2 linked regions of the Humidesulfovibrio mexicanus genome follow. The protein of the gene in region 2 interacts with the protein of the main gene of each other region in a pairwise test. Links are inferred from orthologs where the notes say so. Each region holds a gene or a part of one and is shown on either strand. Other genes may lie near its edges.

Evidence for each region. Proteins that work in one complex are often made in the same cells at the same time.
Region 1: the proteins of leuS (region 2) and ligA interact in binary tests that used the Escherichia coli proteins (3 or more experiments, as listed by UniProt). The link is inferred for Humidesulfovibrio mexicanus from one-to-one orthologs.

The regions. Positions count from the first base shown.
Region 1 is NZ_FZOC01000001.1:98,612-102,466, reverse strand. The notes cover bases 1-3,095. They hold ligA (NAD-dependent DNA ligase LigA), read left to right. Parts: upstream 1-400; coding sequence 401-2,791; downstream 2,792-3,095. Other genes in these bases: dapB (4-hydroxy-tetrahydrodipicolinate reductase), read left to right, coding at 2,806-3,095; CHB73_RS00580 (potassium channel family protein), read left to right, coding at 1-404. In the rest of the region: more of dapB, read left to right, coding at 3,096-3,597; CHB73_RS00565 (Hpt domain-containing protein), read right to left, coding at 3,672-3,855. UniProt on the Escherichia coli protein: DNA ligase that catalyzes the formation of phosphodiester linkages between 5'-phosphoryl and 3'-hydroxyl groups in double-stranded DNA using NAD as a coenzyme and as the energy source for the reaction.
Region 2 is NZ_FZOC01000001.1:724,399-729,063, reverse strand. Bases 876-4,018 are described here. They hold leuS (leucine--tRNA ligase), read right to left. Parts: upstream 3,631-4,018; coding sequence 1,120-3,630; downstream 876-1,119. Other genes in these bases: nusB (transcription antitermination factor NusB), read right to left, coding at 3,664-4,018; lptE (LPS assembly lipoprotein LptE), read right to left, coding at 876-1,097. In the rest of the region: CHB73_RS03460 (DNA polymerase III subunit delta), read right to left, coding at 1-538; more of lptE, read right to left, coding at 549-875; more of nusB, read right to left, coding at 4,019-4,206; ribH (6,7-dimethyl-8-ribityllumazine synthase), read right to left, coding at 4,290-4,665.

The DNA.
Region 1 (3,855 bases), 630 kb from region 2 along the record:
ATCCCAAGATTTCCATCATTGCGCGCGCCAACAACGCCTCGCACATCACCCGGCTGGAGTTCGCCGGGGCCGACCGGGTCGTGCTGCCGCACCTCATCGGCGGGGTGCGCATGGCCCATACCGTGCTACGCCCGACCGTGACGGATTTTCTCGATCTGGCTGTGCGCGGGAATATCGACCTGCAACTGGAGCAGCTCGTCATCACTCCGGGCTCCCGCTACGTGGGCGTCTCACTGATGGATTCGAACATCCGCAAGGACTATGACCTCATTGTGGTCGCCATCAAGCGGGAGGATGGGCAACTGGTGTTCAACCCTGGGCCGAGGGAGGAACTGCGCAGCGGCGACACCCTCATCAGTCTGGGGCGGCCATCGGAACTGCAACGCATCGGAGAGCATTTGTGAGCGAGGGCAAAGCAACGATGCGGGAACGTGTTTTGGAACTGCGCCAGGAGCTGGAGCACCACAATTACAGGTATTATGTGCTCGACAGCCCGGAAATATCCGATGCGGAGTACGACGCAACATTTCGTGAGCTGGCCCGTCTTGAGGGCGAGTACCCGGAGTTCGATGATCCCAATTCCCCGACCCGTCGGGTAGGCGGCACGCCCGCCGAAGGTTTCGAGGCCCACCGGCACGCCTTGCCCATGCTTTCCCTGGACAACGCCATGAATCTGGATGAATGGCGCGAGTTTGCGGAAACCAAGCTGGTGAACGCCTTTCGGGACGCACTGGCCGAGGTCGCCCTTGCGGACATGGAGGCGGCGTTCGGTCGCCCCTTCGTCACAGGGGGCGACCCCAGAAAGGACGTACGCAAGGACCTGGCTTCCAAGGTGCGCGCGCTCATCGGCGCGACCCTGCTTTCCGGGGCTGGCTGGGACGCCCTCTTCGACGGCGTGTTGCGTCTGTGCCCGCGCAGGCCGGGGCAAGGGTCTCATTGGTCGGGCGGTCTTCTCGGACTTCCCGGCTTGGAATCCCACGCCCAAACAGGCCGGAGTCTCCCCGGTTTGCGAGGGATTGCGGCCGAAATCGGCCCGGACCCCATCGCCGCACTGTCCGAGTTCTGGGTTGAGCCCAAGATGGATGGCCTGGCAGGCGAACTTACTTACGAAGATGGCGGTTTCGTTGTAGGCTCCACCCGTGGCGACGGCGAGACTGGCGAGAATGTGACCGCCAATTTGCGCATGGTGCCCAGCGTGCGCGGCAGGCTGCTCGCCACTGGATCGTCCCTGCCGCAGGTGCTTGATGTGCGCGGCGAGGTGGTGATGGCCGTGAAGGATTTCGAGGCTCTCAACGCGGAGCAGGAGCGTGCGGGGCAGAAGCCGTTCGCCAACCCGCGCAACGCCGCTGCGGGTTCAATCCGCCAATTGGACCCGAATGTGGTGGCGTCGCGGCCGCTGCGGTTCATGGCCTATGGCATCGGGCGGACACAGTGGCCCGATGGCGGCGACCCTGGCTGGGGCACACAGGAGCAGATCATGCGCGGCGTGGCGAGCCTGGGGCTGGCCACCGCGCCGGAAGCCAGAGTCTGTACATCGGCGGAGGAGGTTGCGGGTTTCTACCTGGATCTTCAAGCCAGACGGCATCTGCTTCCTTTTGAAATCGATGGCGTTGTCGCCAAGGTGAACCGTGTGGCCGTGCAACGGCTGCTTGGACAGACCGCGCGCGCCCCCCGCTGGGCCCTGGCCTTGAAGTTTCCACCAGAGCAAGTGCCGACCACGCTTTTGGCCATAAACATCCAGGTCGGCCGAACAGGGGTGCTGACCCCCGTGGCGGAGCTTGATCCCGTGCGTGTGGCAGGAGTGGTGGTCTCCAGCGCAACGCTCCACAACGCGAGCCACATTGCCAGGCTTGATGCGCGAGTGGGCGACAGGGTGGTCATCCAACGCGCAGGCGATGTGATCCCGCAGGTTGCCGAGGTGCTTGATCGGAACGCCTCGGAACATCTTTCGCGACCGCCTTTCGCTTTTCCGTCCCTGTGTCCCGTTTGCGGCAGCGAGGTGGTGGCAGAGGACAAAATCACTTACTGTCCCAACCACGCTTGCGCCGCCCGGGTGGTGCTCGGCATCGTCCATTTCGTATCCAAAGCCGGGCTGGACATGGACGGAGTGGGCGAGAGGTGGATCGAGCGGCTGGCTCAGTCCGGTGTGCTGGAATCCCCGGCCGATCTGTTCGACTCTGACCGGATCAACACCGAAAGCCTGCAACGCTTCGAGCGTATGGGCGCAAAGAGCGCGGAGAACTTCGTCAACTCCATCGAACAGGCGCGCACGGGCGCGACCCTGGCCCGCTTCATCGCCGCGCTCGGCATAGAGCAGGTGGGCGAGCAGACGGCAAAGGAATTGGCCCGTCGCTTCAGCGATCTGGACGAACTGGCGGCCGCGGACAAGACGGAGCTTATGCGGCTCAAGGATGTTGGGCCAAAGGTCGCAGAGAGCATTCTCGCCTATTTCGCCAATCCGGGGAACCAGGCCATGCTCCAGCGGTTCAAGACCCTTGGCCTGTGGCCCAAGAGCCAGCCGGGGCAGGCTTCCGGTCTTCCCCTGGAGGGGAAAAGTTTTCTGATTACCGGAAAGATTGCCGCCGACATCCCCCGCAAGAGGGCAGAGCAGTGGCTGGAGAGCCTGGGCGCGACGAAGTCGTCGAGCGTTTCCGCCAGGCTGGACATGCTGGTTGCGGGCGATAAAGCCACGGCGCACAAGGTCGACAAGGCCAGACAGCTTGGCGTGGCGATTCTGGACATCCCGCAATTTTTCGATATGCTCCGCCAACATGGAATAACGACCCCCTAATTTTGGAGGACGCAATGGCCACTGATCTCATCACCGATATCATCGTCATGGGCGGCTGCGGCCGCATGGGCGGCACCCTGGTGCGCATGGCGCAGAACGACCCGGATTTGCACCTCAAGGCCGTCATTGAGCGCGCCGAGCGGCTGGACGAATTGGAGCGCCTTGATTGCCAGCTCTCCGCCGATTTGGACGAGGTGTTGCCACAGTCGCCGCGCGCGGTCGTGGTGGAGTTCACCTCTCCCGAGGCCACGGTTGAGCATGTGGGCGTGTGCAAGCGGCACGGCAACCCCATCGTCATCGGCACCACGGGACTCAAGCCGGACCAGTTGGCGACCATACGGGAGGCAGCGATGGAAACTCCCGTGTTGTTGGCCCCGAACATGAGCCTTGGCGTCAACGTGCTCCTGAAGATTCTGCCCCAGTTGGTGCGCATGCTCGGCCCGGCCTATGACATGGAGATGGTCGAGATTCATCACAGCCGGAAGAAGGACGCGCCCAGCGGAACGGCCCTCAAATTGGCGGAGTGCATGGTTCAGGCTCGCGGATGGGTGTATGACGAGGTCAAGCGCCATAGCCGCGACGGCATTGTGGGCGAGCGGCCGGAAAAGGAAATGGGAGTCATGGCCGTGCGCGGAGGCGATGTCGTGGGCGACCATACGGCCTATTTCTTCGGGCCAGGAGAGCGCATCGAAATCACGCATCGGGCGCATTCACGCGAAAACTTCGCCCAGGGCGCCCTGCGCGCCGCCAAGTGGCTGGCCAGGCAGAAGCCTGGGCGGCTCTACGACATTGGCGACCTTTTGTAGCGCCCTCTTTGCACAGGATCAACGCGCCGGGCTTCCGCTGGAGGTCCGGCGTTTTTCGTGCCTATGCTCAGAAATTACGTTTGCGGAAGTTCGACGCGCATCGCGTCGCACACAGCCTTGGCCGCGCGATCCAGTCGCTCCAAGCGCACTGGCAGCACGTCCGCTTGCGCATCGCGCGCGGCATACTCCACATCACGGCACGCGTCGCACAGGGCGGCCATGCCCATGACCGCTGCGGCCCCCTTCAGGGAATGGGCA
Region 2 (4,665 bases):
CGTCGTGGGGCAGGGCGGCGGCCAGCGCCTGCCGGGCAGGGGCGTCAAGGGCAAGCCCCTTTTCGGTGGCCCAGCGGTCGATGAATTTCCCAAGCGTGGACTCGGTGAGACCGGGCGACTGCCAGATCCAGGCGTTCTTTTCCGCCGCCTGCCACAGTCCGCGTTTGGTGAGAAAGGCGGGCACTGGCGCTTGCTTGGAATCCTTCCAGCGGCCTTCCAGACAGAAGACGGGCAGCACCGTGGACGCCGCAAGGCCGATGGTTTCGTCCAACCGGTCCCACTGCTCGGCCTTAAGGGCGTCGGCCCGGCGCAGCACCAGCACCGTGGGTGTGGAAAAAAGGTTCTGGATGGTCAGCTCGCCCCAGTAGGCCTGGGGAAAGGGTTCGTCGTCGCCCCAGAAGATTTTGCGCGCGGTCCCGCCGCCCATGCCCTCGGCCAGCTTGGCCACCTGCCGACGCAAGAGCTCCGCGTCTGGACAGATGAGGACGCGGTGTCCCCTGCGGGCTGTTCGCTGGGTATTGGGCTGGGCCGGAGACATGGCCTGGCTCCTAGTAGTTTTCGGTCATGAGGTCGGCCATGCGCCGCATGAGCAGGTCGGTGACGCGCTGGTCCGCGCCGTCGGCGTCGCCGGGGTAGTAGGATTCGTCCTGGGTGATCTCCCCGGAGTCCCAGATGACCGAGCCGTCCGTGGCGCGCGTGACGCGGAACACCACCACGATGCCCGCGCTGAGCTTCACGGACTGGTCCGCCTCGCCGGACACGGCGGTGGAGCGCGTGTACTTCTTGATCGTGATGGTGAGCAGGCTGGTGGCCTTGGATTTGTCGGTCCAGGTCACCAGGCGGCGGCGGTTGAATTCGTCGCGCAGAAGCGAGCGCAGGCGCGGCTCAAGCCAGGCCTCGGTGGTGGGGTTCTCTACGCGCACCAGGGCCATCTGCCGGTATTCCGGGGCCAGACGGGAGGAGGGATCCTCGCCGTCGGCCGAAGCCTGGCCCGTGAAACGGTAGCCGCACCCGCCAAGGACCAGCGCCAGGGCAAGCAGCAGCAACGCCAGCGAGGGCGGAAACGCCGAAGCGCTGCGGAGCGGAACAGTGCGCATGAGGGGCCTCCCGTGGCGTGCGCTAGCCCGCCACCACGTTCACCAGCTTGCCCGGCACCACGATGAGCTTTTTGATGCTCTTGCCTTCAAGGTGCCTGAGGACGTTCTCGTGGGTCATGGCGAACTGGCGCACGGCTTCCTGGTCGGCGTCGGCGGCCACGTTGAGCCTGCCGCGCACCTTGCCGTTCACCTGCACCACCAGCTCGATCTCGTCCTTCACCAGGGCGGACGGATCGTGCTCGGGCCAGGGCGTGGTGGCCAGCTGGCCCTTTTGCCCCATGTTGGCCCACAGCTCCTCGCACAGGTGCGGGGTGACGGGCGAGAGCAGGACGAGCACCGTGGCCAGGGCCGAAGACAGCGCCTCCGGTCCGCCGGGAGCGTCCTTGAGGACGTCCTTTGCGGCGTACATTTCGTTCACCAGTTCCATGAGCGCGGCGATGGCCGTATTGAACTGGAACTTGTTCTCCATGTCGCGGGTGACGCGGCGCGCGGTGTCGTGCTCCTTGCGGCGCAGGTCCTTGACCGGGCCGGCCGGTTCGCCGCCCAGGGCGGAGACCGGGGCGCAGGGGGGCACGGCCTTGAGGGCTCCCGCATCGGAGAGGTCCTCGGCCAGGCGCCACACGCGGTTCAGGAAGCGGAAGGCCCCCTCGATGCCCGCGTCGCTCCACTCCAGGTCCTTTTCCGGCGGCGAGGCGAAGAGGATGAACAGCCTGGTGGCGTCGGCCCCGTATTTTCCGATCATGGAATTGGGGTCCACCACATTGCCCTTGCTCTTGCTCATCTTGGAGCCGTCTTTGAGCACCATGCCCTGGGTGAGCAGGTTCTTGAAGGGCTCGGCCTGGTCGGTGTAGCCCAGGTCGCGCAGCACCTTCACGAAGAAGCGGGAGTAGAGCAGGTGCAGGATGGCGTGCTCGATGCCGCCGATGTACAGGTCCACCGGGGTCCAGTATTTCAGCGCGGCGGGGTCGAAGGGCGCATCCTCGTTGCGGGCGCTTGTGTAGCGCAGGAAATACCAGCTGGACTCCATGAAGGTGTCGAAGGTGTCGGTCTCGCGCCGGGCCTTTGCGCCGCACTTGGGGCAGGCCACGTTGACGAAGGAGTCGAGCAGGGGCAGGGGGGAGCGGCCGTCTTCGCGCACCTGCGCGTCCTCGGGCAGGCGCACGGGGAGATCCTTCTCCGGCACGGGAACCAGGCCGCAGGACGGGCAATGCACCACCGGAATGGGCGCGCCCCAGAAGCGCTGGCGCGAAATGCCCCAGTCGCGCAGGCGATAGTTCACCGTGGGCTTGCCCAGGCCGGAGGCGCCCAGGTGCTCCACGATGGCCTTCTTGGCCTCCTCGTTGGGCATCCCGTCGAACCGCCCGGAGTTCACCAGCACGCCGGGCGCGCTGTAGGCCTCGGTCATGGACGCGGGGTCAAGAACCGCATCCTTGGGCTGGATGACCACCTGCATGGGCAGCGCGTACTTGCGGGCGAATTCGAAGTCGCGCTGGTCGTGCGCGGGCACGGCCATCACCGCGCCTGTGCCGTAGCCCATGAGCACGAAGTTGGCCACGTGGATGGGCATTTCCCGGCCGGTAAGGGGGTTTATGCAGTACGCGCCCGTGAAGACGCCTTCCTTCTCCAGGTCGTCGGCCCCGCGCTTGATGCGGTCCATGTTGGCCACATCGCGGCAAAAGGCGCGCACCTGGTCGGCCTTGTCGTAGCCCGCGATGAGCTGCTCCACCAGGGGGTGCTCGGCGGCCAGGCTCATGAAGGTGGCCCCGCACAGGGTGTCCGGCCGGGTGGTGAACACGGTTATGCCCAGGTCGCGGCCCTTGACCTGGAAGGTGAGCTCCGCGCCGATGCTCTTGCCGATCCAGTTCTGCTGCATGGTGAGCACGCGGTCGGGCCAGCCGCCTTCCAAAAGCTTCAGGTCCTCGATGAGCTCCTCGGCATAGGCGGTGATCTTGAAGAACCACTGCTCCAGCTGCTTCTGCTCAACTTCGCTGTCGCAGCGCCAGCAGCGGCCTTCCTCCACCTGTTCGTTGGCCAGCACGGTCTTGCAGCTCTCGCACCAGTTCACCGGGGAGTTTTTGCGGTAGGCCAGGCCCTTTTCCAGCATCTGCAGGAAAAAGCGCTGCTCCCACTTGTAGTATTCGGGGCGGCAGGTGGCCAGCTCGCGCCGCCAGTCGTAGGAGTAGCCAAGGCGCTTGAGCTGCGCGCGCATGTCCTTGATGTTCTGGTAGGTCCAGGCGGCGGGATGCGTCTTGTTCTTTATGGCGGCGTTTTCGGCGGGCAGGCCGAAGGCGTCCCAACCCATGGGGTGCAGCACGTTCATGCCGCGCATTCGCTTGTAGCGGGCCACCACGTCGGCGATGGAGTAGTTGCGCACATGGCCCATGTGGATTTTGCCGGAGGGATAGGGGAACATCTCCAGCACGTAGAACTTGGGCTTGGCCTCGTCGGCCTCGACCTCGAAGCAGCGGGACTCGTTCCAGTTCTGCTGCCACTTGCCTTCAACCCGCTGCGGATCGTATTTGCCGAAACCCATGGTGCGTCTGCCTCCCCGTGCTCTCGTGCGGCGCTATTTCTGCGCGCCGGTCTTGCGCGCGTCCGCGCCGCCGCACTGCTGCGGCTCAATCTTCTTGTCGATGCTCTTGCCCAGGTCGCCGAAGCGGCCCTGATCCACGGCGCGGGCCACGGCGTCCAGGATGCCGTTGACGAAGGCGCGCGAGTTTTCGTCGCCAAAGCCCTTGGCCAGCTCTATGGCCTCGTTGATGGCCACCTTGAGCGGAATGTCCTGCCGGTGCAGGATCTCGAAGAGCGCCAAGCGCAGGATGGCCAGCTCCACTTTGCCGATGCGGCTGATCTTCCAATGGTCGGAATGCTTGCCGATGACCTTGTCGATGTCGTCCAGGTGCTCGGTGATGCCCATGAACAGCTGCGAGGCGAACGTGACGGCATCGGGATTCTCGCAGTCCATGACGGCGGGATTGTCGGCGAAGGTGCGCCGGAGCGAGCCCTGGTCGTTTTTGAAGTGCGGGTTGAAGGCCAACCCGAAGAGCACCTGGAAGGCCAGGGTGCGTCCCTGCCTGCGGGCGCCTTTGCGCGTATCGGTTGTCGTCACCAGTGGCTCCTGAGGGCGGGGGCGCAGCCCCGTCCCGGTTCATGAAATGCGCCCGCGGGTTTGGTCCCGGCGGGCCGCGGCGATTAGATCTGGGCCGCCACGCGGGCGGTTTCGAGCATGGCCATGGCCGCGTCCACGCCCTTGTTGCCGGCCTTGCTGCCCGCACGTTCGATGGCCTGCTCGATGTTCTCGGTGGTGAGCACCCCGAAGCCCAGCGGCATGGCGTGCTCAATGCTTACCGCGGCCAGGCCCTTGGCGCATTCGTTCACCACCACGTCGAAGTGGGGGGTGGCCCCGCGGATCACCGCGCCCACGCAAACGATGCCGTCGTACTTGCCGCTTTGCGCCAGCTTCTTGGCGATGAGCGGCATCTCGAAGGCTCCGGGGATCTTGACGATGGTCAGGTCTTCGCGGCTGGCCCCGTGGCGGGTGAGCGCGTCCACCGCGCCGCCCACGAGC